3 regions of the Brenneria izadpanahii genome follow, and region 3 is predicted to be linked to each of the others. Evidence: riboswitches for the same ligand, from Rfam matches in the RefSeq annotation. Region 3 holds a riboswitch; each other region holds the start of a gene.
What was found. A riboswitch is a leader RNA that binds a small molecule or an ion and turns the genes downstream of it on or off. The one in region 3 is predicted to bind thiamine pyrophosphate.
Positions count from the first base shown of each region.

Region 1 (10,745 bases), 1.8 Mb from region 3:
CTAGCTTTTCCAAACGCAAATGAATCGGGTTACGTAACATCTCTATGCTCACTATAGACTATGCGCGGCAGTGTACCTGAAATTAGCGCCGCGCCCTATGCCTGAATTCCTAAAGTTTTTGTAACGGGAGCTATCGCAACATCCGTTGCTGCCAACGCTGAAAAGCAGGGCGGTTAGACGCCACCGCGTCAGCCCAGCGAGTGGGTTCGGGCAGACGATAGCCGCGCATGCAACGCTGCACCCACAGCAATGCCGTATCCATGCCGACGCGATGACCGGTCGCCACAAACAGCGGATTACAACGCGCTTTGCTGCGCCACACCCAGCCAATCTGTTCGCCTTTATCCAGCAACGGCTGCCGGCTGCCGACGTCATCCGCCAATCGCTCGAAATGCCCGCACAGGCGGCGTTTCGCCACGCCAATCGTCGGTACATCCACCAAAAGGCCGAAATGGCTGGCGACGCCAAGCCGGCGAGGATGCGAAATACCATGCCCGTCGACGAATAACAAGTCCGGCTTGCGCTCAAGCTGCGCCCAGGCGGCCATTAAGCCCGGACACTCCCGGAAAGATAGAAAACCGGGAATATACGGCATCGTCGTGCCGATACGCGCAATTTTATACTCCACCAGTTCCAGCGACGGGTAGCGCATCAAGGCAATGGCCGCTCGGGTCACCGCGCCGTCCTGTTCAAACCCCACGTCGGCGCCGGCAATAAACGTCGGCTGATCAAAGGGTAAATCGTCATAGCGGATAATTTCTGCGGCGCGCGTCAGTTGCTCCGCGCGCAACTGTTGGGTATCAATCACACGTCCTCCCTATGAATGATAGGCGCGGGATAACGCATGCACGGCGTCAACGAATACGCCCGCATGCTCAGGGGGCACATCCTGATGAATACCGTGGCCGAGATTAAATACGTGTCCGCTTCCCTGTCCGTACCCAGCCAGAATAGATGCGACTTCCTGCTCAATCCTGGCCGGCGGCGCATAAAGCATGGAAGGATCCATGTTTCCCTGCAGCGCGACTTTATCGCCGACGGCGCGGCGCGCCTCGGCAATATCGATCGTCCAATCTACGCCCAGCGCATCGCAGCCGGTTTGCGCCATCGCATCCAGCCACTGCCCTCCCCCTTTGGTAAACAGGGTGACGGGCACGCGCCGACCTTCGTTTTCGCGTTGCAGGCCATCGACGATTTTATGCATGTAATGCAGGGAAAACTCGCGATAATCACGACCGCTCAGCACCCCGCCCCAGGTATCAAACACCATGACCGCCTGAGCCCCGGCGCGGATCTGCGCGTTCAGATAAAGGATGACGCTGTCCGCCAGTTTATCCAGCAACAAATGCAGCGTTTTCGGTTGCGCGAACATCATCTTTTTGATGATGGTAAACGCCTTACTGCTGCCGCCCTCAACCATATAGGTGGCTAATGTCCAGGGGCTACCGGAAAAACCGATCAGCGGCACCGCGCCGGCAAGATTCTTACGGATGGTGCGCACCGCATTCATCACATACGCCAACTCTTGTTCCGGATCGGGAACCGGCAGGTTAACGACATCGGCGTGACTGGCGATCGGGGTCTGAAAGCGCGGACCTTCGCCCGCTTCAAAATAGAGCCCCAGCCCCATCGCATCGGGAATGGTCAGAATATCTGAAAACAGGATCGCCGCATCAAGATCGTAACGCCGCAAAGGCTGTAGCGTGACTTCGCAAGCCAGCTCCGCATTTTTGCATAGCGACATGAAATCCCCGGCCTGGGCGCGCGTCGCCTTATATTCCGGCAAATAACGCCCCGCCTGACGCATCATCCACACCGGCGTTACATCGACGGGCTGGCGCAGCAAAGCCCGCAGGTAGCGATCGTTTTTCAGATCAGTCATCTATTTTTCCTTTAGTCGTCATCCCGGCGCATAGTTGCGCCGCCGATTGTAACACGTTCGTTACCATCCTCATGATAAGCGCGACACAGCGCCACCGTGTCCTCAATCAACCGGCGGGCCACCGTGCCCGGCGGCGGCAACAGCGGAAGGCGGTCATAGCGGAACCAGCCTGCATCACGCAATTCCGAAGGATCGTGTTGAACTTCGCCCCCCGCATAGTCGGCCATAAAAGCCATCATCAGGGAGTGCGGGAAAGGCCAGGGTTGAGAACTGATATAACGCAGGTTCTTAATCTGAATACGGCTCTCTTCCATCACTTCGCGGGCCACCGTCTGTTCCAGCGTCTCGCCCACCTCGACGAAACCGGCCAGCACCGTATACATATTTCCACGGTGACGATTATGCTGCGCCAGTAAAATTTCATCCCCCCGGCGGATCGCCACGATAATGCACGGCGCAATCTGCGGGTAATAACGCTCCTTGCAGTGCTGGCACAGGCAGGCCAGTTCGGTTTTACTGCGTACCATTTCATGGCCGCAGTAGCCGCAAAACTTATGGGCGCGATAAAACTCCGCCAGTTGCACGCCCCGTCCGGCCATTTGAAAAAGCCCGGCGTCCTGATCGATAAGTTGGCGCACAGAGCCCATGCCGACGTCCCGGTTCTTACAAACCAGCCATACAGTTTGCCCCTGCCATTCGCCGATCCGGCGTGCGATCTCCCCTTGCAGCGACCAATTTTCCGCCGTTCCCTGCGGTAATTCTCCCTGAGGAAGCCATATTTGATTCGAGTGACTGACGACCCACCATCCTGTTTCGTCACCTTTTAACGTTTGTTCCATATCGTTCTATTGCCCCACTATCACTTAACTGGCTCTTTACCATTTAGAATGATTTAGATAACTTGATAAATAACGGCTAATTTTTACCATTCATGGAGCCAATAATGCTAAACCAGTTACAAAGCCTGACTGAACTTGTCGGTGGCAATAATGCGTTAATCGACCAGTGGCTACAAGCGCGTAAACAGCTCCTGATTACTTACTACCATCTGATTGGCATCAAGCCCAACAAAGACACATACACACGCCTTGATGAAAAGGCGCTGGACGACTTCCACCAGAATCTGGTCGATTATCTTTCAACCGGTCACTTTCATGCGTATGAAAGGATATTGCAGGAAGCCGCGTCCCTAAGCGAACAAAAGCTGTCGCAGTCTGCAAAGCTTGATTGCGCTTTACAAGACAATACGCAACAGATCATGGACTTCTATGATCGCCATCTGGCGGCGTCGGTCGATCATGACAACTGTATGGCATTCCAGCAAGCGCTCTCCAACGTTGGAGAAGCGCTGGAAGAACGCTTTACGCTGGAAGATAGAATGATCCGGCTGGTTTGCGATAATCCATAACGAGATCAATCATAAACCTATCATCCTCCTGCTGAAAGTCTCGGTCTGATGAGTAAAACGCCGCGTTTCCTCGCAGACCAGACAAGCAGTCTTTGACATGTCCCGGTTGTCGTCCTACAGTGTCATTGTTGTAATCAGCCCGCTAATAGTGGGGCTATCTTGTCGGAGTGCCTAGCGAGTTTCCCTTTCCCGGTTTTTAACCGGCAATGGAAACACACAGGCTGAGACCGTTAATTCGGGATCCGCGGAACCTGATCGGGTTAAGACCCGCGAAGGGAACAAGAGTAATGTGTCCGGTTCAAACGCAATTATTCAGCAGCGTGTTTATTCTCCGGCATTCAAATCGGTTATTACTCCCTCCGAACTCCAGACAAGCAATTTTCCCTTTACTCATTACAGGAACTTGCTATGTCTACAGAAAAACCACGTCCCCATTCGCCAAAAACCAGCCGCCGCCAGCAGCGCGCCGCCGCCCAGCAATTTATTGATACGTTGCAGGGCATGGCATTTCCCAATTCCCGGCGTATTTACCTCTCCGGTTCACGTGAGGATATCCGCGTCCCAATGCGCGAGATCCAGCTTAGCCCGACGCTGATCGGCGGCAATAAAGATAACCCGCAGTACGTCGCCAATGAATCCATTCCCGTTTATGACACCGCCGGCCCATACGGCGACCCGGCTTTACATCCCAATGTGCATGTCGGCTTAAACCGGCTGCGAACAAGTTGGATTGCCGAGCGCGGCGATACGGAAACCCTGCCCGGCGCCAGTTCCGACTTTACCCAACGGCGGCTGGCGGATGCCGGTCTTGACCATCTTCGTTTCGAACACTTACCCCGCCCGCTCCGCGCCAAAGCGGGAAAATGCGTGACCCAACTGCACTATGCCCGTCAGGGCGTCATCACTCCGGAAATGGAATTCATCGCGATACGCGAAAACATGGGGCGCGAACGCATTCGCGGCGAGGTGCTGCGTCAGCAGCATCCCGGCCAGAGCTTCGGCGCCAATTTACCGGAGAACATCACCCCCGAGTTTGTACGCCAGGAGGTGGCGGCCGGCCGCGCCATCATTCCGTCCAACATTAACCACCCGGAATCCGAACCGATGATCATCGGCCGTAACTTTCTGGTGAAAGTGAACGCCAACATCGGCAATTCCGCCGTGACCTCCTCCATCGAAGAAGAGGTCGAAAAGCTGGTGTGGTCCACCCGCTGGGGAGCGGATACCGTAATGGATCTCTCCACCGGGCGTTATATTCATGAAACCCGCGAGTGGATTCTGCGCAACAGCCCGGTGCCGATTGGCACCGTACCTATCTATCAGGCGCTGGAAAAAGTTAACGGCGTGGCGGAAAACCTAAATTGGGAAATGTTCCGCGATACTTTGCTGGAGCAGGCGGAACAAGGCGTTGATTACTTCACCATCCACGCCGGCGTGCTGCTGCGCTACGTCCCCATGACCGCTAAACGGCTGACCGGCATCGTCTCCCGTGGCGGCTCAATCATGGCGAAATGGTGCCTGTCGCACCACAAAGAGAGCTTCCTGTATGAGCATTTCCGCGATATCTGCGAAATTTGCGCAGCCTATGACGTTGCCCTGTCGCTGGGGGATGGGCTGCGTCCCGGCTCTATTCAGGACGCCAACGATGAAGCGCAGTTTGCCGAATTGTATACGCTGGGCGAACTGACCAAAATTGCCTGGGAATACGATGTACAGGTGATGATCGAAGGCCCCGGCCATGTGCCGATGCAGATGATCCGCCGCAACATGACCGAAGAGCTGGAGCACTGCCATGAGGCGCCGTTTTATACGCTGGGGCCGCTGACCACCGATATCGCTCCCGGTTACGACCATTTCACCTCAGGCATCGGCGCGGCGATGATCGGCTGGTTCGGCTGCGCCATGCTCTGTTACGTCACGCCTAAAGAGCACCTCGGACTGCCTGACAAAGAAGACGTTAAGCAGGGGCTGATTACCTACAAAATCGCCGCCCATGCCGCCGATCTGGCTAAAGGCCACCCCGGCGCGCAAATCCGCGATAACGCCATGTCCAAAGCGCGCTTCGAGTTCCGCTGGGAAGATCAGTTCAATCTGTCGCTCGATCCCGAAACCGCCCGCGCCTATCACGATGCCACGCTGCCGCAGGAGTCCGGCAAGGTTGCCCACTTCTGCTCCATGTGCGGACCGAAGTTCTGTTCGATGAAAATTTCGCAAGAGGTTCGTGATTACGCGGCGAAGCAGGAAGCCGAAGCCAAACCGATCGAAGTAGGCATGGCGCAAATGTCGGAAGCGTTCCGCTCCCGCGGCGGCGAGCTTTATCACAGCGTCACCAGCCTGCAAACGGAGGAGAGCAAATGACCTTATCTCGCACAGCGTCATCGTCTCAGATAGCCGCGCCCTTTGCTCCCACCGAGCAGCGGCTCGGCCTCTATCCGGTGGTGGATAGCGTAACCTGGATTGAACGCCTGCTCGGCGAGGGCGTCAAAACGATCCAATTACGCATTAAAGATCGAACCGATCAACAGGTCGAACAGGACGTTATCCAGGCTATCGCATTAGGCCGTCATTACCAGGCGCGGTTGTTTATCAATGACTACTGGCGGCTGGCGGTAAAGCACCAGGCCTATGGCGTTCATCTGGGACAGGAGGATCTGGATACGGCCGACCTCGCCGCCATTAAGCATGCCGGCCTGCGCCTCGGCGTATCCACCCACGACGATGCGGAACTGGCGCGCGCGATCGCCATCAATCCGTCGTATATCGCACTGGGGCATATCTTCCCCACGCAAACCAAAGAGATGCCTTCCGCGCCGCAGGGCCTCGCTGAACTGACGCGCCACGTGGCCGAGCTTGAGGGGCGCTTCCCGACCGTCGCCATCGGCGGCATCAGTATCGACAAAGTTCCATCCGTCCTGGCCACCGGCGTGGGCAGCATTGCCGTGGTCAGCGCGATCACCCGGGCGCCGGACTGGCGTCAGGCCACCGCGACGCTGCTCAATATGATTGAAGAGCGGGAGGTGTAACGTGCTAACCGATCAAGAGTTTCTACGCTACAGCCGTCAGCTGCTGCTGGAAGACATCGGTCCCGAAGGCCAGGAAAGGCTCAAATCCGCCAGCGTGTTACTGGTGGGACTGGGCGGACTGGGCGCTCCCGCGTCCATGTATCTGGCCGCCGCCGGCGTCGGCACATTGCTGCTGGCGGATGACGACAGACTGCACCTTACCAATCTGCAGCGGCAAATTCTTTACCGCACCGCCGATATCGATAAACCCAAGGCAGAGCTGGCGCAACAACGCCTGCGGGCATTAAACCCGAACGCGGAGATCGTCGCCCTGACGGAGAGGCTCGGCGGCGAAGCGCTGTCTCAAGCGGTCAAGCACGCCGATGTGGTGCTGGATTGCAGCGACAATATGGAAACCCGCCACGCCGTTAACGCCGCCTGCATCCGCGCGGGTAAGCCGCTGGTCAGCGGCAGCGCCGTCGGCTTCAGCGGACAGTTGCTGGTGCTGACGCCGCCTTACCATCAGGGCTGTTACGCCTGCCTCTATCCCGATGCGGCGGAACCGCAGCGTAACTGCCGAACGGCGGGCGTGCTCGGCCCGATCGTCGGAACGATCGGCTCGCTACAGGCGCTGGAGGCCATCAAGCTGCTGTCCGGCATCCCCTCGCCGTTAAGCGGAAAGCTACGGCTGTTCGATGGCAAACAGCAAAGCTGGAACACCCTGCAACTCGCCCGATCGCCCCATTGTCCGGTCTGTGGAGAGTTTGCATGAAAATTACCTTGAACGACCAGACTATCGAACTGGAGGATACCCTGACGGTTGAAACCCTGCTGACGCAGGTTAACCGCCTGGAACCCGGTACGGCGCTGGCCATCAATCAAACCATTATCCCGCGTGAGGCCTGGGCCCGGCATCGGCTACAGGACGGGGATGATATTTTGCTTTTTCAGGCAATCGCGGGAGGATGACATGCTGCAAATTGCCGATACGACTTTTACATCCCGGCTGCTGACCGGCACCGGAAAATTCGCCACGCCGGAGATCATGCTGGCCGCACTGCACGCCTCCGGTTCACAACTGGTCACTATGGCCATGAAGCGCGTTGACCTGAAAGGCGGCAACGATGCGATCCTTGCTCCGCTACGCCAGTTAGGCATTAAACTACTGCCGAACACCTCCGGCGCCAAGACCGCCGAGGAAGCGGTGTTCGCCGCTCAACTGGCGCGTGAAGCCCTGGGCACACACTGGGTGAAGCTGGAAATTCATCCGGATATGAAATATCTGCTCCCCGATCCGCTTGAAACCTTGAAAGCCGCCGAACGATTGGTCAAAGAGGGTTTCGTCGTATTGCCCTATTGCGGGGCGGATCCAGTGCTGTGCAAGCGGCTGGAAGAGGCGGGATGCGCCGCCGTTATGCCGTTGGGGGCGCCGATTGGCTCTAATCAGGGGCTGCAAACCCGCGATTTCCTGCGCATCATCATCGAACAAGCCCGCGTTCCCGTGGTGGTGGACGCCGGGATCGGCGCGCCCAGCCATGCCGCAGAGGCATTGGAAATGGGAGCGGATGCCGTACTGGTCAATACCGCCATCGCCGTCGCCCGCGATCCGGTAAAGATGGCGCAGGCTTTCAGGATCGCGGTGGAAGCCGGCGACCTGGCGAATCAGGCCGGTCTGGGGAGCAAGCGGTACATCGCCAGCGCCACCAGCCCGCTGACCGGTTTTCTGAACTCGCAGACCGAAGGAGCTATCTGATGGAAAACGACTTTCAAACCGTCTGGCAGCGACTCGACTGGGATGACCTTACCCTAAGGATCAACAGCAAAACCGCCTATGAGGTTGAACGAGCGCTCAATGCGGCGCGGCCAGACCGGGAAGACTTTATGGCGTTGATCTCCCCCGCCGCCGCCCCTTATCTGGAAGCGATGGCGCAGCGCGCGAAGCAGCTCACTCGTCAGCGATTCGGCAATACGGTGGGTTTCTACGTGCCGTTATACCTTTCCAATCTATGCTCGAACGACTGTACCTACTGCGGTTTCTCCATGAGCAACCACATCAAACGCAAAACGCTGGATGATGAAGAGATCTTGCGTGAATGCGCGGCCATCAAGAGACTGGGCTTCGATAATCTGCTGCTGGTAACCGGGGAGCATCAGCGAAAAGTGGGCATGGATTACTTCCGCCGGGTTTTTCCGCTCATCCGCCCGCACTTCAGCTCGCTGATGATCGAAGTGCAACCGCTGGAGCAGCAGGCCTATGCCGAATTGAAGCAGTTAGGGCTGGACGGCGTCATGGTGTACCAGGAAACCTATCATCCGGCGACCTACCGACAGCACCATCTGCGCGGAAAGAAACAGGATTTTTACTGGCGGCTAGGCACCCCGGATCGGCTTGGCCGCGCCGGGATCGATAAGATCGGCATCGGCGCCTTGATCGGCCTATCGGACAGTTGGCGCACCGACTGCTATATGGTGGCGGAACACCTGCTTTACCTGCAGCAAACCTACTGGCAGAGCCGCTATTCCATCTCCTTCCCGCGGCTGCGCCCCTGCGCCGGCGGCATTACGCCCGCCTCGCTGATGGATGAAGCCCAACTGATGCAGGTGATCTGCGCCTTCCGCATGCTGGCGCCGGACATTGAGCTATCGCTTTCCACCCGCGAGTCGCCTTTCTTCCGCGACCATGCGGTTCCCATCGCGATAAACAACGTCAGCGCCTTTTCGAAAACGCAGCCGGGCGGCTATGCCGATGACCATCCCGAATTGGAACAGTTCTCCCCGCATGACGCCCGCCGGCCGGAAGAGGTCGTTCAGGCGATTATTCAGGCCGGATTACAGCCGGTCTGGAAAGATTGGGATGGTTATCTGGGACGAGGTTCGCAATAGATCATGAACGTTGCGCATCGGAAAAATATCTCTCTACAGGGCTTCGCAAAACGCAGATGTTCCTGTCGTCACGATGAAACAGGCTGGCTACAGTAGCGGCGTCGGCACGTCGCCGGCCAGAGTGTTTGCCGCTTGCCGCTCTGCATACCAACCGGCCGATACGGTTTTTATCCTTAACCGTATCGGCCCTTCCCTGACCGCGGCGCCATCAAGATGCGTTCATCATCCGGCTGACCGTTTCCCCCAGGATACGCAGTCCTTCGCCCATTTCGTCAGTGAACGGCAAGGCGTAGTTTAGTCTCAGACAGTTGCGGTATTTTCCCGAGGCCGAAAATAGCGACCCGGCGGCAATCTGAATACCTGATTTACGCACCTCACAGTTGAGCCGCAGCGAGTCAAAAGACTCCGGCAGCTCAATCCACACCAGAAATCCGCCTTGCGGACGACTGACGCAAATGCCGCAGGGAAAATAGTGGCGTACCCAGCAGGTAAATACGTCAAGATTGCTCTTATACTGCATACGCATACGCCGTAGATGGGGCTGATAGTGGCCCTGCCGGATAAACTCGGCCACCGCCAGCTGCGTATGCGAAACCGTATAGCCGGTGCCGGTATATTTAGTATGAACAACGCGATCGAGGTAACGGCCCGGCGCAATCCAACCCACACGCAGGCCCGGCGCCAGGCTTTTGGAAAAAGAGCTGCACAGTAATACCCGGCCGTCTTCATCAAAGGATTTAATGGTTCGTGGACGAGGATAATCATAGGTCAACTCGCCATAAGCATCGTCTTCAATAATGGCGAGATCGAAGCGCTGGGCCAGTATGACCAAATCTTTCTTGTACTTATCGGGCATAGTGAATCCCATCGGATTATTGCAGGTCGGCACCAGCAGCACGGCTTTGACCGGCCACTGTTCCAACGCCAGCTCCAGCGCATCAAGACTAATACCGGTGACGGCGCAGGTCGGGATCTCAATCGCTTTAATCCCTAATCCACGCAGAATCTGCATGGTGCCGGGAAACGTCGGCGACTCAACCGCCACGATATCGCCGGGCTGGCATACCGCACGCACCGCGGTGAACAACGCTTCCTGACAGCCGGTGGTGATCACGATATCGTCCACCGTCAGCAGGCAACCGCTATCCAGCGCCAGACGAGCCACCTGCTCACGCAGTGCTGGCATGCCATACATACAATCATACGTCAACACGCGCGCATCCTGACGCTGACACAGACGACCCATCGCTTTCCACAGCGGTTTCACCGTTGACTGGCTCACATCCGGCATCCCGCTGCCAAAGTTGAACGCGCTGTTTTCGGGGCCATCGTTAAACAGCTCGCGCACGGACTCCCACTGGGTGATCTCAACCGGCCGCTGAGCCGGACGAGTCAATTCCGGAACCGGCGGCGTAGCCTTGCGGGATGCCACAAAATACCCCGAGCGTGGCCGCGGCGAAATAAGCCGCCGGGCTTCCAGCAGATGGTAAGCCTGCTGGACGGTACTGATACTGACGCCGTGTTCCAGACTCAATGCCCTGACCGACGGCAGGCGTTCACCGTTTTGGTA
Region 1 covers NZ_CP050854.1:4,981,240-4,991,984, forward strand. The annotation lists gene HC231_RS22290 (YjaG family protein) at 1-40, opposite strand, end outside; gene nfi (deoxyribonuclease V) at 131-808, opposite strand; gene hemE (uroporphyrinogen decarboxylase) at 818-1,882, opposite strand; gene nudC (NAD(+) diphosphatase) at 1,894-2,721, opposite strand; gene rsd (sigma D regulator) at 2,826-3,290, shown strand; TPP riboswitch at 3,444-3,585, shown strand; gene thiC (phosphomethylpyrimidine synthase ThiC) at 3,699-5,648, shown strand; gene thiE (thiamine phosphate synthase) at 5,645-6,313, shown strand; gene HC231_RS22325 (HesA/MoeB/ThiF family protein) at 6,315-7,064, shown strand; gene thiS (sulfur carrier protein ThiS) at 7,061-7,261, shown strand; gene HC231_RS22335 (thiazole synthase) at 7,263-8,045, shown strand; gene thiH (2-iminoacetate synthase ThiH) at 8,045-9,175, shown strand; gene HC231_RS22345 (aminotransferase-like domain-containing protein) at 9,384-10,745, opposite strand, start outside.
Region 1: another riboswitch for thiamine pyrophosphate. It lies ahead of thiC (phosphomethylpyrimidine synthase ThiC); the one in region 3 lies ahead of thiM (hydroxyethylthiazole kinase).

Region 2 (10,745 bases), 670 kb from region 3:
GACAGCGGGCCAGCGCGGCGCGCTGCCGCTGACCGCCTGAAACCTGAGACGGCAGGCGATGGAGCAGCTCGGTTAACCCGACCCGATCGGCAATTTTTATCAGCGTTTCCCGCTGTTCGTCATTAAGCCGCAGGCCGGGGTTCAGCCCTAGCGCGATATTCTTCTCGATGGTCAAATGGGGGAAGAGATTGTTTTCCTGAAACAGAATGGATACCGGCCGCTTGGATGGCGGAGTATCGCGGTGATTTTTCCCGTTCAGACGCAATTCACCGCTATCGGCCATCAGAAAACCGGCTATCAGATTCAGGAGCGTGCTTTTTCCCGCGCCGCTGGGGCCGAGAATCGCCACGCGTTCCCCAGGCTCGACCCGTAAATCAAAACGCATGGGAAAATCTTGATAGAGATAGGTCAGTTTATCGAGAAAGATCATCGCGATCCGCCAGTTTTTCAATCAGGGTGAACAGCGTGAAGCAGAGCAGCATCAGTAACAGTGCGGTAACGGCACCATCGACGCTGCGATAGGCTCCAATTTGCTGATAAAGGTAAAAAGGCAAGGTGCGGAACTGCTCATTGCCGAATAGCGCGATAACGCCAAAGTCGCCGATGGACAGCACGCTGGCAAACGCCAGCGCCTGGGCCAGCGGCTGTTTCAGCGCTTGCAGCTCAATAATTTTCAGCCGTTGCCAGCCGCGTAGATCCAGCGACAGGCAGAGTCGATTATAGCGTTCGGCGACATCCAGCATGGGATTTTCCAGTATTTTGAGCGCATAGGGGATCGCCATCAGCGCGTTGGTCATCACCACCAGCCCATAAGGCGATTCCGGCAACCCCACGGTATTGTTCAGCAACAGGAAAAAACCGGTTGCCAGCACAATGCCGGGCATGGCGAGGATCAGCATTCCGCTCAGGTTCATCAACTGACCATAGAACTGCTGGCGGCGTAGCTTGAGTTCCCGGCTGCTCCATAGCAGCATCATCGTCAGGATGATGCAAATAACGCCCGCCGCCAACGCGATACGCAGCGAGGTAAACAAGGTTTTCCATAGCGCCGGCTGTTGCAGTACCGTGAACAGAGACCGGTTGACGCCGTCTACCACGACGGCCAGCAACGGCGGCACGATCAGCAGTAATGCCGCGCCGATCAGCAGCGTATCGCATACCCGGCTGAACAGGCTGTCCTGCGGGTTGCGCCACGCCAGTTGCTGAGTGCTGCCGACCGGCAGCACTCGGCCTAGCCGCTGGCTCAGCAGCACCAGCCCAAGACAGCACGTCATCTGAATCAGCGCCAGCAACGCGGCGCGCGACGGGTCGTAATCAAAGCTCAGCGCCTGGTAGATCGCCAGTTCGATGGTGGTCGCCCGCGGTCCGCCGCCCAGCGATAGCACGGTGGCAAAGCTGGCGAAACAGAGCATGAAAATAAGCGCGGCGACCGGCGGGATCTGCCTGCGCAGCCAGGGCCATTCGACAATACGAAAATGCTGCCAGCCGTTCATCCCCAGTTGGGCCGCCAACTGACGCTGTTCGGTGGCGATGTTTTCCAGCGATTGCAGCAGCAGGCGGGTCGCCAGCGGCAGGTTGAAAAAAATATGCGCCAGCAGAATGCCCTGCAGCCCATAGGGTGAAAAATGGTATGGCAGGCCAAAGATCCCCAGCAGATGCGCCAGCCATCCCTGACGGCCATATATGCTCAACAGGCCGAAAACCGCCACCAGAACCGGCAGCACCAGCGTCATGGCGCATAAGCGCAATAGCAGGCGATGACCGGGAAAGCGTCTGCGGTAAAGCGCCCTGGCAAGGAAAATCGCCGGCATGGTGGACAGCAGGGCGGACAAAAACGCCTGCCAGAAAGTAAAACGGATAACATGCCACAGATAGCCGTCATGCCAGAGCATTCGCCACTGGTTCTCCGGCGCCTGTAGCCACAATGCGCCGAAGGCCAGCGCAGCTACCGCGATCAACAGTAGGGTGGCCAGCAATCCCGGCCACAAACTTCCGGCGCTTAACGGCTGACGGCTTGTTGCCATGCCTGGATCCAGTTATTTCTCTGTTCCGCAACCTGCTGCGCGCTGTATTGCAAGGTTTTCTCAGGAAGGGCGAGACTGGCGAATCCGGCCGGCAGATCGGTTTTGATCGCCGGATACATCCAGTTGGTGGTCGGGATCGCCTGTTGGAAGGCGGGCGTCAGGATGAACTGCATAAAGCGTTGCGCCAGCGCCGGATTTTTGCTGGTCGCCAACTGCCCGGCGACTTCGATTTGCAGATAATGTCCTTCGCTAAAGTTTGCCGCGGCGTAGTTGTCTTTCTTCTCTTCAATGATGTGGTATGCCGGAGATGTGGTGTAGCTGAGCACCAGATCGGCCTCGCCTTTCAGGAATAATCCATAGGCTTCGCTCCAGCCTTTGGTCACGGTAACCGTTTTTTTAGCCAGTTTTTGCCATGCCTGCGGAGCCTGGTCGCCATATACTTTCTGCATCCATAGCAGCAGCCCTAATCCCGGCGTGCTGGTGCGCGGATCCTGATAAATTATTTTCCACGGCTCCGTACTGTCGACCAGTTCATGCAGGCTTTTGGGCGGATTTTTCAGGCGGTTTTTGTCATAGACGAATGCGAAGTAGCCATAGTCATAGGGAACGAACGTCGTATTGTCCCAGCCGCCGGGGACATCAACGACGGCTTTGGCATCCAGATTGTGTTTGGCGAATAATCCGGTCTGTTCCGCCGCCTGCAACAGGTTGTTATCCAACCCCAGAATGATATCCGCTTTGCTGTTCTTCCCTTCCATTCGCAGACGGTTCAGCAGCGAGGCGCCGTCTTCCAGGGCGACAAAATTCAGCTCGCAGCCGCACTCTTTTTCAAACGCCGTTTTAATAACCGGCCCAGGCCCCCATTCGGAAGCGAAAGAATCATAGGTGTAAACCGTAAGCGCCGGTTTGGCGAATGAGGAAGCCGACACCAGCAACAGGCAGGGAAGGATTTTTTGCAGGATTGACGCTGAACGTTTGAATAACGGTTGTTTGAGTAATGTGATATTTAACACTTTGCACTCCTGTCATCATAGGGTGGCAAAGGTCTTTGAGTCAGCGATAAACACTCCCAAATCCCTTCGCCGGTATTAACCGGATCAGGTTCGACGGGTATTTTCTCAGCGAAAAACGTGTCGCGTAGGCGTTAAACGTTTTCCGCACCCCGTTGAGAACGCCCCTATTGTAAAGACTTATGGCAGGCGGCGAAAGTGAGACGCTTAGTTTTCCGGCGGCGCGAACCAGGCGGACTTAAAGTCAAACCACCCCAGGGTGTTCATACGGATGCCTCGCATACTGCGTTGCCCCTGAAGTTGCAGCCAGTTGTGAAACAGCGGATGTAACTGACAACTGCCGATAAGTTTTTCACTCCATTCCGCTATCGGCAGCGCTTTGCTGCGCCACAGGCCGGCGTCCTCATGCAGATCTTCATTAAGGCAATGCTGGATCAGCGGTTGCTCGTAAAATATGGCGAACAGCGAGAACTCCAGCGGCAGGTAGCAGTTGTTGCTGCACAGCCAGATATCGCTTTCCGCTTCGCCCCGATACCACTCTTCGTAACTGACCCTCTGTAACTCGAGCTGCACGCCTTGTTCCGCCAGCACCTTTTTCATAAGGTCGCCAATTACCTGATATTCAGGGTGTTCCCGGTAGAGCGTCAGGGTAATGCGCCGCAGATCCTGGGGCTTCTCCTGGGCGTCGACATGGCCGCGGTGATGCCAGCGCGGGAGCAGGCCGTAGGCTGGCGACCAGTCGCGCTGATGCGAAACATCCGTATGACGGAGCAGGGCGATCGGATTGAATATCTGGCACAGCCAGCGGCGCACCTCCAGCCGGCTAGCCTGCGCCGAGCGGGTGTCAAACAGCAGGAAATAGCAGCCTTCCTCCATGCGGCTTTCCAACTGGTTATGAGATGAATCATCCGATTCCAGATGCAAGGAGCAGGGATACATCTCGGTTGCGTCGGGAATAACCCAGATGTTGACCTCGTCAATCAGCGCCCGATAGCCGAAATAGTCATCGAACGCTTTGATTTTTAATTGATTATCGTTGTTGCGCGTTACCGCGTAAGGACCGGTTCCGATAGGCTGCCTGGCGAAATCGGGCAGGGTTCGCCACTCCTCAGGCAGAATCATCGCCGGAACGCTGCCGAGCAGCCAGGGCAACCAGTCGTCGGGGCTGCTCAGGCGGACATCAATCACAAACGGCATAGGGGAAGTCACCTTCTCAATATGCGAAAACAGCGGGAATTCGGTGAGCCGGGTAAGCGAGGTGATGACATCCGCCATAGTGAGTTCCCGTCCGTGGTGAAAACGAATGGAAGGGCGCAGATAAAACCGCCAGTGCAGCGGCGACAACATTTGCCAGTGATGGGCTAAATCGGGTTTTAGTTCCCCGTTTTCCTCATTTATGTTGGTCAGCGCGCTGAATATCTGGCGGGCAATATGCATTTCCGAACGGCGCAGCGCCGAGCCCGGCAGCAGATTGCGCAGCGGGCGATAATAAAGAATACGCAGGATATGTTTGCCCTGACGAAAGCTGCGGCCAAGATGCGAAAGCAGCATCTGCCGTACGGTTTCCTTATCGCCCACCAGTTGTACCAGTTGGTCGATGCGGTCCTGCTCCAGCAGATCTTCGGCCCGCTGCTGCTGCAGCGCCAGCCCGGTGTAAATAAAGGTCAGTTGTGAGCGCTTACTCCGACCGGCCTCCGCCTGCCAGATAAGCCACCCTTGTTTTTGCATGGCGCCGAGCAGCGAGCGGATATGGCGGCGAGAACAGCTTAATACCCCAGCCAGCTCTTGCAGCGTCGTTTCGGTGGTCTGCCCTTGATAGCGCTGCCACAGGCGAATGAACTGTTGTTGCAGACGAGATGAAGACATAAAAGAGGAACTCCCGGCGCTAAAGTCATCAATTTATCTTTCCTTATATTACGTTGATACTTTCATTCAATGAAAGCGGGGAGGTGGATTATGAAAGTTTCATCATTGTATCGGTTCTATCAGACCTATCTTTCTACGACCAAAGCCAAATGGTTGCGCGGCGTGTCCGCGCGGCAGCGAATCGAACTATTGCAGCAGGCTACGCAGTGGCAAATAGAAGATATGTCGGAAGAAGAGTACCGCCACTGGATATAACACCAGGTTCCGGGTAGACAAACATTCTGAGTAATGGTGCTATTTCACCAGCCAGCGAAACTTTCCGCTGGCTTTTTTTTCGCCTCAGGCTTCGTCCGTTCAGGTTATGGCCTTTCTTACCACCGCCGACACCCATTCCGACACCACGACGGTCAGCAGAATCACCAGAAATATTATCGTGATTTGCGGCCATGCCAGCATATTGAGCGAAGATTGAAGGTTAAGGCCAAGGCCGCCGGCTCCCACCAGGCCGAGAATGGCGGATTCGCGGATATTGATGTCCCAGCGGAATACGGTAATGCCAAACAGACTGGGCAGAATCTGCGGGACAATGGCGTAGTCAATGACCTGTAGCTGACTGGCGCCGGTCGCCATAACGGCTTCGACCTGCGTTTCATCTATCTCTTCGATCGCTTCATACAGCAGTTTTCCAATAAAACCAATGGAACGCAGCGCGATGGCGATAGTTCCGGCCATCATGCCGGGACCGAGTATCGAAACCAGCAGCAGCGCCCAGATCAATGAGTTGATGGAGCGTGACGAGACGATGATCAACAGCGCGATAGGGCGAATAAACGCTGCCGCCGGGGTGGTGTTGCGCGCCGCCAGAAAAGCGATGGGCACGGCGATAAGGGTGCCGCCCAGGGTGCCGAGCGTCGCCATATTCAGCGTATCCCACAGCGGAATAAGCAACTGCGGCAAATATGACCAGCGCGGAGGGAACGCGCGCGCCAGAATATCCTCGCCCTGGGCCGGCGCGTCGTAGACAAATGACCAAATGGTATCTTGGGTCATTAACTGCCAGCAAAAGAGGAAGAAGGCGGTAAGCGCCAGCCAACCCGCCCATTGCAGCAGTTCCGCGCCGGTTGTCTGATGACGCCATTCGGGGGACGGTGTTTTCGTCTTGAAGTCTGACATTATTGGATCCGTTTGCGGATAAGACTGGAAAAGTATTCCGCCGCCATAACGATGGCGATGATGATGATCAGGATGGCGCTGGCGCTATCATATTCGTAGCGGTCGATTGCCGTATTCAGCGTAGCGCCGATGCCCCCGGCGCCGACAATGCCGATGACGGCGGATTCGCGGAAATTGATATCGAACCGATAGAGCGAAAGCCCGATCAGCCGCGGCATCACCTGCGGTTGCACCGCATAGTTCAGCAGTTGCGGCCATGACGCGCCGGTCGATCGGATCGCTTCGATCTGCGCGGCGTCGGTTTCTTCAATATCTTCCGCCAGCAGTTTGGCGATAAAACCGATAGTGGCGAACGCCAACGTCAGGAATCCGGCGAACGGGCCGAAACCAAACATGGCCACCAGCAGGATGGCGATGATGATTTCCTGAAAGGCGCGCGAAACGGCGATAATGCTGCGGCAAATCATATAGATCGGCATCGGCGTCAGGTTGCGTGCGGCGCCTACCCCAATCGGAATCGAAAGCAGAATACCGACAATCGTCGCGCATACCGTCATGGTCAGGCTTTCCTGAAGGCCGGGAAGAATATCGCGCCAGCGTGAAACGAAATCCGGTTGCAGGAATCCCTGCAAGAAGCGCCAGCCCCGGTCAACACCTTCCCAGACGCGCCGCCAGTTCACTTCCATGGAGGAGAGCGCGGCCAACAGGTAGAGCGCGCATCCGCTATAGGCGAATCCGCGCACGGTTCTATTGCGGATAAAGCGGGGCGGCCGCCGCCAGGTAGTGGGGTGAGTTGTGGTAGTCATTACAGGCTCTCGACCATTTTTCCGGCAGGAAGATCCATATGGGCCGAAGGTTCCCCGGCTGCGTCATCCTTCGCCTGCTGGCGCATCGCCGCCCAGTCTTCTTCACCGTAAATGTGCGTCAGCGCGCTGTTGTCCAGCCGATCGGGCGATCCGTCAAAGACAATCTCTCCGGCGCGCAGGCCGATGATCCGTTCGACGAAATTCTGCGCAAGAACCACATCATGAATATTGATGATGGCCGGCAGCCCGCGTTCCCGGCAAATCTCGCTAATCAGCCGCATAATCTGCCGGGACGTTTTAGGATCGAGCGATGCCGTCGGTTCGTCGATCAGCAGCAGCTCAGGATCTTGCGCCAATGCGCGGGCGATGCCGACGCGCTGGCGCTGACCGCCTGACAGGGCGTCGGCGCGCTTGTCGACATGTTCTGACAGCCCCACCCGTTCCAGCAGCGCAAACGCATTCGCCACATCCTGCGGCGGATAACGGCGGAAAAAGCTGCGCCAGAAGGGCACATATCCCAAGCGGCCGGATAGTACGTTTTCCATCACGGTAAGCCGTTCGACCAACGCATATTCCTGAAAAATCATGCCGATACGCCGACGCAAAATCCGCAGCCGGGTACGCGAAATGTCGGTAATCTCTTCATTTTTCAGAAAAATACGGCCGTCGCTGGGTTCGACCAAACGGTTGATGCAGCGAATCAGCGTCGATTTACCCGCGCCAGAGGGACCAATCAGCCCGATAATCTGCCCGGCAGGCACCTCCAGGCTGACGTTTTTCAGCGCGTTATCGCCGGCGCGGTAAGTTTTGCTCAGGTTAGCGATGCGTAGCATCATGACCTCCGATACAGGTGGTGAGGCTGGCGTAGGCCAGCCCATCTTCATGTCGGGTCATTTGCATGTATAGGTGACGCCGTTGGCTTCATCTATCTGGCGAATTACCTGCCAGGTATCCTTGAAGGTGATGGGAATGAACGCTTCCTGCGGCGGCTCGGAGTGCTTGAACTCTTCAAGCAGTTTCGATCCTTCCCACTGGTAAGTGAAAAACGCTTTCTTAATCTTTTCCTGTAGTTCCGGCGTCAGGTTATGCGCCATGCCGTAACCGGTGGTGGGGAAAGTCTGGGACTTGTAGATCGACTTAACCTGATCGGCTTTCACCACGTCGCGCGCGATCATGCGGTTCAACACGGAGTTGGCGACGGCGGCGGCGGGGTAGTCATGGTTGGCGACGCCGAGGATGGAGTTGTCGTGCTTGCCGGAGAATACCGGTTCAAAGTCTTTGCCCGGCACCATTTTATATTCGGCTTTGAGAATTGCGGAGGGCGCTTTGTATCCGGAGTTCGAGGTTTCGGAAGTGAAGGCCAACTGTTTTCCTTTAATGTCCTCAACCTTTTCGATACCGGAACCCGGCCAGGTGATGATCTCCATTTCGTAGCCGAAAGCGCCTTGTTTGGAAGCCATCATCGCAAAGGGGTGGAAACCGGCGCAGGCTACGGCAATCGGGTTGCCGCCGGTATTGAATCCGGCCACATGCAGGCGGCCTGCCCGCATCGCTTCTATCTGCGCGGCATTGGACTGTACCGGGAAGAACTGAACCTTTTTCCCGGTCACGTTTGCCATATGATCGAGGAAGCCCTGCCAGATATCGGCGTACACCGCAGGATCTTCAACCGGGGTGTAGGCGAAGATCAGCGTATCGGGATCGACCTGCAGTTTCTTATCTGTCGGGGTATCGGCGACCATATCGCCATCCGCGTCGGTATAACGACTGTCCAGTTTGAATTCCGCCTGGGCGGGAAGGGCAAATGTGACTATAGACAGTGACAGCGCCAATGCTGCGTAACGCATTTTCATGACGTTCTCCATGTAGCCAGAAGTTAAATAAATTAAGTCGTAACAAGTTAAAGCTATCGATATTGGGTAAATTTAATCAGGGTGATTATTCGGCAGGTTTAATACGACTCGGTGATCGTTTAGCGACAGTTCTATGACAAGGGGCGGGGCTGAAAAGGGAACCTAACCGTTGAAAAGGATACATAGAGCCCAACTCTATGGCGTATGGATAAATTATGGGACTGTGCGTATCGAAATTTTCCGCATCCGATTTTATGCCCGCTGGCGTTGGCGGCGCGGCGGGACGTTCAGGCGTTTGCGGCAATTGTAAATCGTGGTCTGACATTGTATCGAATATCAGAAATCCGGATGACGACAGCAGGGTAGATGCGCTGATCAATATGATAGGAGTGATCTATGAGGCATCAAAAACGCTTCGCGAGCGAATGAATATTATCGATCGCGAGGGCGGGGTCGCCCTGCGCATTGTGCCTGACGGCGATATCCAGCATAGTTTTGGACATGCGGAGACGCTCATTGCGCAGCGGGAAGCGGTAATTGCGCAATCCACGGCGCAAAATGTGAAAGGCGGTCATTTTCGTCCGCTGAACATCATGCTGGTTGAGCTGACCAACATGAGCCGCGCCAATGACTTCCAACGGGTTATGACAAAATTCGATCGGGGCTATTGCAGTGTGGAAAGGGCCGCACATGATTTAGAGCAGGTTGAATATCAAACCACGCTGAATATGGGCCGATATTACAAAGAGGCGAGATCGGTTATTCAGAACCTGGATTACGGCGCTCCCTCTTTATGGTATTTGCAGGCAAACGGAGACGCATACTATCCCACCTTTGAGGATTACTTTATTAACATGTGCGATAGCGGACATACCGATGCTTACAGAAACAATTTGCATAAAATTATGAATGAGCGCTCTGCGTAAGGCGGGTGTTCCCCGGCTCTGGTCAGCCTGTTACCGGAGGTATTCAGCGCGGGTTATCGGACAAGATATCATTCCGCTCGCCGTCGATTCGGCGGGCGGAATGATTGTCAGATGACGATCAGTGGAGGAAAGACGGCTGTTTCAGTTCATAATCGGCGATGGCCGATTCGTGCTGCAACGTCAGTCCGATGCTGTCCAGTCCGTTGATCATGCAGTGGCGGCGGAAGGCGTCGATTTCAAACGGATAGCTTTTACCGCCGGCCAATACGGTCTGATTCTCCAGATCAACGGTGAAAGTCATGCCTTCTTCACCTTCGACCAGTTTGAACAGCGTATCAATATCCTCTTCGCTCAGCGTTACCGGCAACAGTTGGTTATTGAACGCGTTGCCGTAAAAAATATCGGCAAAACTCGGCGCGATCACCACCTTGAAGCCGTAATCGGTCAGCGCCCACGGCGCATGCTCGCGCGAAGAGCCGCAGCCGAAGTTTTCCCGCGCCAGCAGAATACTGGCGCCTTTATAGCGCGGCTTATTCAGCACGAAATCAGGATTAGGCTGTTGGCCGGACTCATCCAGAAAACGCCAGTCGTTGAACAGGTGCTGACCGAAACCGGTACGCGTCACCTTTTGCAGAAATTGCTTGGGAATAATCGCATCGGTATCAACGTTAGCGGCATCCAGAGGAACCACCAGACCAGTATGTTGAGTAAATTTAGTCATGTCGGCTTCTCTCTTAATTCAACTCGCGGATATCGGCAAAACGGCCGGTGACGGCGGCGGCGGCGGCCATCGCCGGGCTCACCAGATGCGTGCGTCCCGCGCGGCCCTGCCGGCCTTCGAAGTTACGGTTGCTGGTGGACGCACAGCGTTCGCCGGGGTTCAGGCGATCGTTGTTCATCGCCAGACACATGGAGCAACCGGGTAAACGCCATTCGAAGCCGGCTTCGATAAACACTTTATCCAGCCCTTCCAGTTCGGCCATGGTTTTTACCGGGCCGGAGCCTGGCACCACGATGGCCTGCACGCCGTCGGCGACTTTACGCCCTTTGGCGATTTCCGCCGCCGCACGCAAATCTTCGATACGCG
Region 2 covers NZ_CP050854.1:779,929-790,673, forward strand. The annotation lists gene thiQ (thiamine ABC transporter ATP-binding protein ThiQ) at 1-430, opposite strand, end outside; gene thiP (thiamine/thiamine pyrophosphate ABC transporter permease ThiP) at 414-2,024, opposite strand; gene thiB (thiamine ABC transporter substrate binding subunit) at 2,000-2,986, opposite strand; TPP riboswitch at 3,081-3,199, opposite strand; gene sgrR (HTH-type transcriptional regulator SgrR) at 3,242-4,900, opposite strand; gene sgrT (glucose uptake inhibitor SgrT) at 4,991-5,155, shown strand; gene phnE (phosphonate ABC transporter, permease protein PhnE) at 5,255-6,073, opposite strand; gene phnE (phosphonate ABC transporter, permease protein PhnE) at 6,073-6,879, opposite strand; gene phnC (phosphonate ABC transporter ATP-binding protein) at 6,879-7,715, opposite strand; gene phnD (phosphate/phosphite/phosphonate ABC transporter substrate-binding protein) at 7,770-8,732, opposite strand; gene HC231_RS03510 (P-loop NTPase family protein) at 9,158-9,658, shown strand; gene leuD (3-isopropylmalate dehydratase small subunit) at 9,777-10,379, opposite strand; gene leuC (3-isopropylmalate dehydratase large subunit) at 10,393-10,745, opposite strand, start outside.
Region 2: another riboswitch for thiamine pyrophosphate. It lies ahead of thiB (thiamine ABC transporter substrate binding subunit); the one in region 3 lies ahead of thiM (hydroxyethylthiazole kinase).

Region 3 (10,745 bases):
CGGTCATGCCGCTTTTGCCCCCGGCTTCGGCGGCGGCGGAAGATTCAATCAGCGCCGTCGCCGCTGGAATGCCGACCCACGGCCCCAGCGCGGCGGCGATGGAATCCACCATAAACGGACGGTTGATCAGCGGCATGTTGCCTTCTTCGTCCAGCAGGCCCGCCTCGCCGCCCACCGCCAGCGTCGTGCCCATGGTTGAAAAAAACTCCGAGGCGAAAAAAACGAACAGGAACGGCAGGAAAGCAATATTCAGCGCGCCCAACATATCGATATGGCCGAGAACCGGGGCCAGCGAATGGGGCAGCGCGATGAAACTTTCCGGCAATTTCGTGACGCCGGCCGGTATGCCGACCAGCGTGGCAAACAGAATGGCCCACAGGATGGCGCCCGGTATGCGCCGCGCCTGTAGCGCAATCGCCAGAAACAGTCCGCATAGCGCCACCAGCGCGCCCGGCGAAAGGAAATTGCCCAGCATCAGCGCGCTGGTCTTGGCGTTGGCCAGCACCAGACCGGCGTTGCGAAAACCGAGTACCGCCACAAACAGGCCGATAGACGCGGTTAATCCCAGCTTAATGGATTGCGGAACGGAGCGCGTCACCACTTCGCGCAGGCCGAATTTCGTTAGCAGAAAGAATAAAATCCCGGACCAGCAGGCGATGCCGAGGCCAATTTGCCAGCCGATGCCTTCGCTTCCGGCCAGCGTCACGCCGACCAGCACCGAGCCGCCAATGCCCGGCCCGACGATAAACGGCAGGTTGGCGTAAAACGCCATCAGGAGCGTCCCGGCCACAAAGACCAGAATGGTGCCGGTGGTGGCGGCGCCTTTGTCTATGCCGCCGACGGCCAGCAATCCGGGGATCACCACCAGCAGGTAAGCGGCGGCAAGAAAGCCGGTGACGCCGGCCAGACATTCTGTTTTTGCCGTACTGCCGCGGGAGTACAACGCGAAACGGCGTTCTAACCAGCTCCCTGGCGCTGGCGTGTTAACGGTATTATCGGCCATTATCCGGCTCTCCTGTTGCTCTTCTATTTAGTGTTGTGGTTGGTCTGGAATTTCCCGCCAGTCGATAAGCGGGTCGATAATCTGTCGCGTGGCGCCGTCCGTCAGGCCAAGATCGGTCAGATGCGGGCCTGCGTTGCAGGCAAGGCAGGTTCCCTCAATGGCCTTAAACACGCGGTAGGGCGGCTCCCAGTCGGCGATATCGTTACTGCGTTCACGCAATTGACGAAACTGAGCGGCCAGCTCCGCCGCCGGCAGATCGGACAGCATACCGGCTATCGGCATCGCCACGTGCGCGATGATGTCGCCATTCCTGGCCAGCGCCATGCCGCCGCCGCTGTCGATCAGACGATTTGCCGCCAGCGCCATGTCAACAGGATCGCGCCCCAGAACCACCAGGTTATGCGAATCGTGCGAGTAGCTGGTGGCAATGGCGCCGCGCAGTTCGCCCCAGCCTTCCAGCAAGGCCATCTGCGGCTGCGCCGCGTGACGGCCGTGGCGATGCCGTACCCAGATCAGGCTGAAGCCGTCCGGCAATCGCACCTTGCCATCGCGCACTTCGACTTCTTTTTCTCCCCATTGGGTAAAGCGCGCCCCGCGGATATGCCGCAGGCGGGCAACGCCGTGGCGCAGCGTGGCGATGCGCATAATAAAATCATTATCCGTCACCGGCGCAAGACGCAGGGTATCGCGCGGAGGAAGTACGTTTTCCGGGCCGCTGATGCCGTTTAGCATGGCGCCGTTGTCGGCGGTAAGCTTGCCGGCGACGTAAACCCGCCGCGCCTGAAGTTTCTCCAGCGAGTCGAAAACCACCAGATCCGCGCGCCGGCCGGCGGCGATCAAACCAAGATCGTTGCGACGCAGCCGAATCGCCGCGTTCAGCGTGGCGAATCGCAGCGCATCCATCGCCGGCAAGCCGTGTTCAATCAGCAAGTTGAGCAGGGCGATAACGCCGCCTTTTTCCAACAGCATGTCGGGCGGAACATCATCGGTGCAGACGGTAATTTGCGACGACAGATGCGGCAGGGTTTTCAGCGCCGCGACGATATCAGGCAACAGATAGGGATGAGAACCGCGTATTTCGAGGGTTAACCCGGCGCGCAGCTTTTCCAGCGCGTCGTCGGCGGAAGTCAGTTCATGATCGGAAGTGACGCCCGCCGCCAGATAAGCCTGTAAATCTGCGCCGTGCAGACCGCGCGCATGGCCTTCAATCAGTTTACCGCTGGCAAGGCCGGCATGAAGAATTTCCATCATGCGTTCGCTGCCGTGTAGTACGCCGTGCATGTCCATCACTTCCGCCACGCCGGATACCTCAGGCCAGCCGAGCATGACCGCCATCTCTTCGCCGGCGAAGTCGGCGCCGGACATCTCCAGTCCGGGCGTGGAGGGCACGCTCGACGGCGCGGCGACCATCACCTGCAGCGGCAGGCCGCGGCTGGCGGCAACGGCATAGCGCACCCCTTCAACGCCCAGTACATTGGCCAGTTCATGCGGATCCCAAAACACCGCGGTGGTGCCTTGCGCCAGTACGATCTCGGCGTAGCGCGCCGGCGGCAGGTGCGAACTTTCAAGATGTACGTGGGTGTCCATCAAGCCGGGCGAGAGATACGCCTTCGCAAGATCGTGAATTTCCCCGGCGTCAGTGCGGCTGCCGCGCGGATGAACGCTGGCGATCAGTTCCCCGACAATCCCGACGTCCGCATCGCGGATCTCCCCGGTCGCCATATCGACAACCCTGGCCTGGGTCAGCAACAGATCGAAGGGGCATTCTCCCCTGGCGGCCAGTACCGCGCGTCGGCGCGTGTCTGCTGTAACGCTCATGAATAAATACTATCCGGCAAACAAATAATGACGATACTCTAGGCACGTAGCAAACGTTTGCCTAGCTGAATAAATTTATCGCCTGATAAGAAAGGGTTATCCTGAAGCAAATATCGACAGCGAACAGAACCATGACAGAACCCTGGCTGCGCCTGCCCGCGCTTTCTTTAAAACAGTTGCAGTATTTTGTGACGCTGGCGCAACTGCGTCACTTTACCGAAACCGCCAACCGTCTCGCCATCAGCCAGCCGGCGTTAAGCAGCGCGCTGCGGCAAATAGAAACGGTGCTTGGGGGCAAGCTGGTTAACCGCACGGCTTCATCCGTGACCCTGACGGAGCTTGGCGCGGCTATTCTGCCGCATGCGGAAAGGGTGCTCAGCGTCGCGCAGCGGTCATTTCAGGATATGCGGCGGATTGTCGAGGCCGGGGGCGACGGCACCGTGCGTATCGGTCTGGTTCCTTCCGTTAGCTCTCTGCTGTTTCCTGATATCCCGGCGAAGCTGGCGCAGCAGTTTCCGCGCCTGAAAGTGGAATTTCACGATCAAACCAATGACTCGCTTACCGCCCAATTGCTGAAAGGACAAATCGATTTTGGTATCGGCGCATTGGATAGCGCCGTTCCGCCGGAGTTAAAGGTGTTTTCCCTGCAGGAAGATCCCTTTGTCGCCGTCCTGCACCGCGATGACGTTCTGGCGCAGTCGGCGCATTTGCCGTGGAAACTGCTGACGGGACGCGATGTCGTGGTATTTTCCAAAGGCAATATCCAGCGGCTGGTCGCGGCGATGGCGGAGAGCAACCGGCTTACGCTGCGCACCCGCTATCAGGTCGATTACATCGAAACCCTGTATGGACTGGTGCGCTCGAAACTGGCGGTGGCCATCCTGCCGCAACTTTACACCACGCATTTACAGGACGCGGAGCTGACGGTGGTGCAATTACAGCAACCCGCGCTGACGCGAACCGTGGCGTTGATGCGCGGCCCTCAGCCTCTGCCGCATTTGATCGAATCCTGTTTTCAGCTTCTGCTGGCGACGCTGCGTCCAGGGGGAAATCAGCGTCCCGGCGTTTGATCGAACGCCGTTACTCCAGCCCTGCATTTACAACTCATTAGACGGGCAGTATTCTGTCTGAGGCGAGGCCGTATGCCTGCTGTAAAATCTGATGATTTTTCAACGACTCGGGGTGCCCTTCTTTGTGAAGGCTGAGAAATACCCGTTGACCTGAACTGGATAATGCCAGCGTAGGGAAGTCCCGGTATGCCAACCAACCGGTTACCGCCTTCTTAAACGCCGGTTGGGGGAATGATGAACACTCGACCTGTCGATTTACCGGCCGCCCATGCGGCGGCGTCGTTAACGCAATTCCATGCGTTGTCTCCTTTAGTGCACTGTCTGACCAACGATGTGGTGCAATCATTTACCGCTAACGTTTTACTGGCGCTCAATGCTTCGCCCGCGATGGTGGTGGATCCCGCCGAAGCCGCGCAGTTCAGCGCATTGGCCGATGCGCTGCTGATTAATGTCGGAACGCTGGAGCGCCATCGCGCCGACGCCATGCTGGCGGCGGTTAACGGCGCCAATCGCTCCGGTACGCCCTGGGTGCTCGATCCGGTTGCGGTCGGCGGGCTGACGTTTCGTACCGAATTCGCCCGTGAACTGCTGCAATTAAATCCGGCGGCCATTCGGGGAAACGCTTCCGAAATCATGGCGTTGTCCGGGCTGAGCGCGCAGGGGCGCGGCGTCGACAGCGCCAACGACTCGTTTACCGCGCTGCCCGCCGCGCGCGAATTGGCTCATCGTCTCTCTACGGTGGTCGCGGTGACGGGCGAAGTGGACTACGTAACGGACGGTTCCCGCGACTGGGCGATCAGCGGCGGGGATAAAATCATGACCCGCGTGGTGGGCACCGGTTGCGCGTTATCCGCGGTGGTCGCCGCTTTCTGCGCGCTGGAGGGCGACCGTTTGCAACATGTGGCGACGGCCTGTCGCGTTATGGCGCGGGCGGGAGAACAGGCCGCCATGCAGTCTCAGGGGCCGGGCGGCTTTATTCCGGCCTTTCTCGATCGGCTGTACTGTCTGCGCGGGGAGGATCTGTTATGAAACAACGTATTAATGCATTAACCATCGCCGGCACCGACCCCAGCGGCGGGGCGGGGATCCAGGCCGATTTAAAAACGTTCTCCGCGCTGGAGGCGTACGGCGCGTCGGTGATCACCGCGCTGGTGGCGCAGAATACCCGCGGCGTGCAGTCTGTTTACCGGATTGAACCGGCGTTCGTGGCGGCCCAGTTGGATTCCGTGCTGAGCGACGTGCGTATCGACAGCGCCAAGATCGGCATGCTGGCGCAGGCGGATATCGTCGACGTGGTGGCGGAGCGTCTGCGTCACTACGCCGTACCTTATGTGGTGCTGGATACGGTCATGCTGGCAAAAAGCGGCGATCCGCTGTTATCGCCCGACGCGGTGGAGTCGATTCGGCGGTTGCTGTTGCCTAATGTCTCCCTGATTACCCCTAACTTACCGGAAGCGGCTGCCCTGCTTGACTGTCCGCCGGCCGGCAATGAGCGGGAGATGCGCGCTCAGGGGCAGGAACTGCTGGGTATGGGCTGTCAGGCGGTATTGATGAAAGGCGGACATTTAAGCGAGGATGAAAGCCCGGACTGGCTGTTCCTTCAGGGACAGGCGCCGCAGCGCTTCACCTCTCCGCGCGTCGATACCCGCCATACGCATGGCACCGGCTGCACGCTCTCCGCGGCGCTGGCGGCCCTGCGGCCGCGTTATGCTGATTGGCCGGCGACGGTCGCGGCGGCGAAAAATTATCTGCAACAGGCGCTTGAGCAGGCCGATACGCTGGAAGTCGGGCAGGGGATTGGCCCGGTGCACCATTTTCATGCCTGGTGGTAAGTTCGGGGGAAGAGCGCGCGGCGTTAACCTGATGCGGCTCACTAGGGGCAACACGGCGGAGAGGTTTTCGCAGGAAGCCGCGCGCCGGGGCCGCTAAAGATAACTCGATCCTTAAGCGCGCGGTATTACGGCGCAAGCCTGAATTTTATCGTACGGGATTGCCCGGCAGCGGCAAAATCCGCCGGCCGGACAATCCCTGACGGATTACGCGATGGTTATACTTTTATCAAGATAGGTATCCTGCACGGCGTTGATCAGCGCCACGCCTTCTTTCATTGATTTTTTGAATGCCTTGCGGCCGAGAATCAGGCCCATGCCGCCGGCGCGCTTATTGATCACCGCGGTACGCACGGATTCCTGTAGATCGTTATTGCCGGCGGCGCCGCCGGAGTTAATGAGCCCGGCGCGGCCCATATAGCAGTTGGCCAACTGGTAACGAACCAGATCGATCGGGTGATCGGTGGTCAGTTTGTCGTAGACGCGATCGTCGGTATAGCCGAATTTGATGGCGCGGTAGCCGCCGTTGTTTTCCGCCATTTTCTGCTTCACGATATCGGCGCCGATGGTGGCGGCAATGTGGTTGGCCTGGCCGGTGAGATCGGCGCTGGAATGGTAGTCTACGCCGTCTTTTTTGAAGGCCGGATTGCGCAGATAGGCCCACAGCACGGTGACCATGCCCAACTCGTGAGCGCGTTCGAATGCGCTGGAGATCTCTTCAATCTGGCGGCGCGACTGCTCAGAGCCAAAATAAATGGTGGCGCCCACGGCGACTGCCCCCAGATTGAACGCCTGCTCAACGCTGGCGTACAGCGTTTGGTCGTACTGGGTCGGATAGCTCAGGGTTTCGTTGTGGTTGAGCTTGACCAGAAACGGGATTTTGTGCGCGTAGCGGCGCGAAACCGCGGCCAGTACGCCATAGGTGGACGCCACGCAGTTACAGCCTGCCTCGATCGCCAGTTCAACGATATTTTTAGGATCGAAATAGAGCGGATTGGCGGCGAAAGACGCGCCGGCGGAGTGCTCGACCCCCTGATCGACCGGTAAGATTGACAGATAGCCGGTGCCGGCCAGTCGGCCGTGGTTGAACAGCGTCTGCATTGAACGCAGTACGCTGTTGGGGCGGTTGTTATCGATCATCACCCGATCGACAAAGTCGGCGCCCGGCAGGTAGAGGTTTTCAACAGGGATTGTGGTACAGCGGTGTTGCAGTAGATCTTCCGCTTCCTCACCTAATAACTGTGCAATATCAGTCATGATTAGCTCCTGGTTTGGCTTTTCCTTATCGCCGTCTCAGGTAATTTCGCTTGTTATTCTGAGGTGGTAGCCTTTACGACCTCTATCTGCCCCAGGATGACAGGTGAAAAATGGTCACGGCGTTAATGAAAAGCGATGATTTGATTGAAGTCGTTAAGGCAGGATGAATGAAATCCTGACGATCACAGAAGAAACAATAGATGCGATCGCCGATAAATGCCATTTTGTGCCGCAAATTAACCGCGTTTTGTGAGCGCCTCCGGGGTTGTTCCGTCTGCGGGGGGCGATGCGGCGGAACGCTTTGCCTGGCGAGGGGAAAAATGAAATATCGGAATCTGCGGTTGACGCAACCGCGGCGCGGCGTTGTTATCGCCGGCGGCGGGTGAAGTGTCAACGCCGCCGGCTCGCGAAATGAAGGGCCGGCTGTTCGGGAATATGTTGTCGCGGGTAATTTTGCTTACAAATAAGCAGGTTGTCTCCCTGATGATGGATAAGGGTGGTAACCTGTAAACGCTAAGGCGACAGATTTAATTGGATGTGAGGGAATAAGTATGGCGGCTTCAACGCGCAGCATTATGGTTTCAAAAGGACTTCAGACGATACTCAATATTGGATTGCTGATATTGGCTATTATTCTGGTGATTTTTCTGGGGAAAGAGACCTACCATTTAGCGCAGGTATTGCTGATTACCAATGAGAAGGATTCATCCTATCAATTGATTGAAAGTATTGTAATTTACTTTCTGTATTTTGAGTTTATCGCCTTGATCGTGAAGTATTTTCAGTCGGGATATCATTTCCCGTTACGTTATTTCGTTTATATCGGCATCACGGCGATTATCCGGCTGATTATCGTCGATCATAAAAATCCGCTTGATACGCTGATTTACGCCGCCGCCATTCTGTTGCTGGTGATTACGCTGTATCTGGCGAACAGCAACCGCCTGAAGCGCGAATAATCTCCCGGCAGCCCCAGCCCGGCCATTCGCCGGGCGCATCGCATATCCGGCGATGGGTTGCCGGATCATCCCAGTAATGGGCACTGCGGCGGCAGACGGCAATAAATGGCAGCCGGAACCACTTCAATCAGAAACCGTTTGGCTTTAAACGGTTCGCCATCCAGATTAAACGTCATGTCATTCGGCGCGGTAATTTCCAACCAGGGCAGGGCGGCTGAAATCATGTTGGGATTTTCGGTGCCGGTAAACCAGGCTTGCAACATATTGGGCAGCAGCTCTTGCGCCGACAGGATGCTAAGATCCAGCAGACCGTCGTTTACCAGCGCATCCGGGCAAAGGCGCTGACCGCCGCCGGCCTGACGGCCATTGCCGATCGCAACAACCCAGGTATCCCCTGACCAGTCAAAATCCGGGCCGCGGATTTCACAGCGTTCGGATTGCAGCATATCCATGCGCAGCAGCGCGTTTAAAACATAGGATGCGCCGCCCAGCGCCGCTTTCATTTTCGCCGGAGTTTCCGTGGTAATACGGGTGGCGAATCCGCCCGTCGCCATGTTGATGAAGTAGTGTTCATCATTCACTTTGGCTAAATCGATAGCGGTTGCCCGTCCCTTGATCGCCAGCGCCAAAGCGTTATGCAGGTCGATGGGGATCTGGCAGCCGGTGGCGAAGTCATTGGCGGTTCCCAGCGGGATGATCCCCATACAGGGACGAACCGCTTCGGGCTGTTCCGCCAGCGCGCCGGCGACTTCGTTGATCGTGCCGTCCCCTCCGGCGGCGATGACGTTATCGACGTTCAGTCGTACCGCTTCTTTCACGTAACGGCGTGCATCGCCAGACTCCCAGGTCACTCTGACATGCAGTACATTTCCATCCTTGCGCCACTCTCCAATGGCCTGACGGAGCTGATCATTATCGGTGTTTTTTCCATTCAGAATGAGCAGCGTAGCAGGGGTTTGATCCATGGAGTTCTCCCAATTAGGTGTTTCAAATTTAATAGGCCTTAATGGCAGACCCGCGACGACAGGGGAGAGATATTGGCTTCCTCTCGGAAAATAACAAGTTTTATCAACAATCTGTTACATGTCGTAGGGGGAATGCACTCTAATAATACTCAGTAAATACAATTAGTCAGTAAAAACAGGGATTGAAATCAGAAGATTCGGCGAATGGCCGCGGCTGGCACATGAGCGGAGGGTTATGGGCGGATCGCAATCGGGGCGCGTTGAAAAAAGAAAAAGCCAGCTCAAGGGAGATTGAGCTGGCCAAGGAGGTGGTTCCTAGTAGTATCACTACGCTTATTTTTCGTTCTACATTTTCTCAGCCACACAATACTAACTTTAAGGCGCAGTCATTGATGTGATCTGATTCTAATATTTGTCTAAAGACACCAATCTTTGTGTCTGTATCCGGCATTTTCCAGCCGCTGGCCCTAGCCTCGTAGCCTAATGCCGCCCGCTTAAGTTTGATCTTTAAGAGAAACGCGACGATGAAATTGCCTCTCTTCGCGCTTGCTCTGTTATCTCGCTCCTTAAACGTTCGGCATTAATGTCTAACCGGGATTAGGCCGCGTTTGGATTTCGGGTGGTGGCGGCGTTCGGCAGATTGCGCAATAACAGCGCATATTCCAGCTCGATATCTTCCGGCACCGGCAAATAGACGATATGCCCGTTGCCTGGCGCGACATCCGCCGCTTGCCCTTTGGCGTTTTGCATCGCTTCGATGGTGAATTGAACATTGCCTTTGGGCGTCATCATTTCCACGCTGTCGCCGCAGGAGAATTTGTTTTTCACCGCGACTTCCGCCAGTCCGTCGCGCCGCGCGCCGGTGAATTCGCCGACGAACTGCTGACGGTCGGACACGGAATAGCCGTAGTCGTAGTTCTGATAATCCTCATGCACATGGCGACGCAGGAAACCTTCGGTATAACCGCGGTGGGCCAACCCTTCCAGCGTTTCCAGCAGGGTCGGGTCAAAGGGCTTACCGGCGGCGGCGTCGTCAATGGCGCGGCGGTAGACCTGCGCGGTGCGCGCGCAGTAGTAGAATGACTTGGTGCGGCCCTCAATCTTCAGCGAATGAATCTGCATCTGCGTCAGACGTTCCACGTGCTGAATGGCGCGCAGATCGCGCGAGTTCATGATGTAAGTGCCGTGTTCGTCTTCGAAGGCGCTCATGTATTCGCCGGGCCGCTGGCTCTCTTCCAGCATAAAGACCTTATCGGTCGGCGCGCCGATGCCCAGCGTAGGCTCAACGTTTTTCACCGCGATAGGCTCATGCAGATGAACGATATTGCCGGCTTCGTCTTCTTTCCCTTCCTGTACCTTGTATTCCCAGCGGCAAGCGTTGGTGCAGGTTCCCTGATTGGGATCGCGTTTGTTGATGTAGCCGGACAGCAGGCAACGGCCGGAATATGCCATGCAGAGCGCGCCGTGCACGAAGATCTCCAGTTCCATATCCGGCACTTTGCTGCGGATTTCGGCAATCTCTTCCAGCGATAGCTCGCGGGACAGAATGACGCGGCTCAGCCCCATCTGTTGCCAGAACTTCACCGTCGCCCAGTTAACCGCGTTAGCCTGAACGGAAAGGTGGATCGGCATCTGCGGGAAGTTTTCCCGTACCAGCATGATCAGCCCCGGATCGGACATAATCAGCGCATCCGGCCCCATGTCTATCACCGGTTGCAGGTCGCGCAGGAAGGTTTTCAGCTTGGCGTTATGCGGCGCGATATTGACCACCACATAGAATTTTTTACCCAGCTCATGCGCTTCATTGATGGCCTGCGCCAGCGTCTGATGGTTGAATTCGTTGT
Region 3 covers NZ_CP050854.1:1,453,616-1,464,360, forward strand. The annotation lists gene HC231_RS06495 (NCS2 family permease) at 1-1,003, opposite strand, end outside; gene HC231_RS06500 (adenine deaminase) at 1,031-2,821, opposite strand; gene HC231_RS06505 (LysR family transcriptional regulator) at 2,953-3,891, shown strand; TPP riboswitch at 3,990-4,085, shown strand; gene thiM (hydroxyethylthiazole kinase) at 4,126-4,920, shown strand; gene thiD (bifunctional hydroxymethylpyrimidine kinase/phosphomethylpyrimidine kinase) at 4,917-5,723, shown strand; gene fbaB (class I fructose-bisphosphate aldolase) at 5,928-6,977, opposite strand; gene psiE (phosphate-starvation-inducible protein PsiE) at 7,529-7,936, shown strand; gene yegS (lipid kinase YegS) at 8,002-8,901, opposite strand; gene trhP (prephenate-dependent tRNA uridine(34) hydroxylase TrhP) at 9,499-10,745, opposite strand, start outside.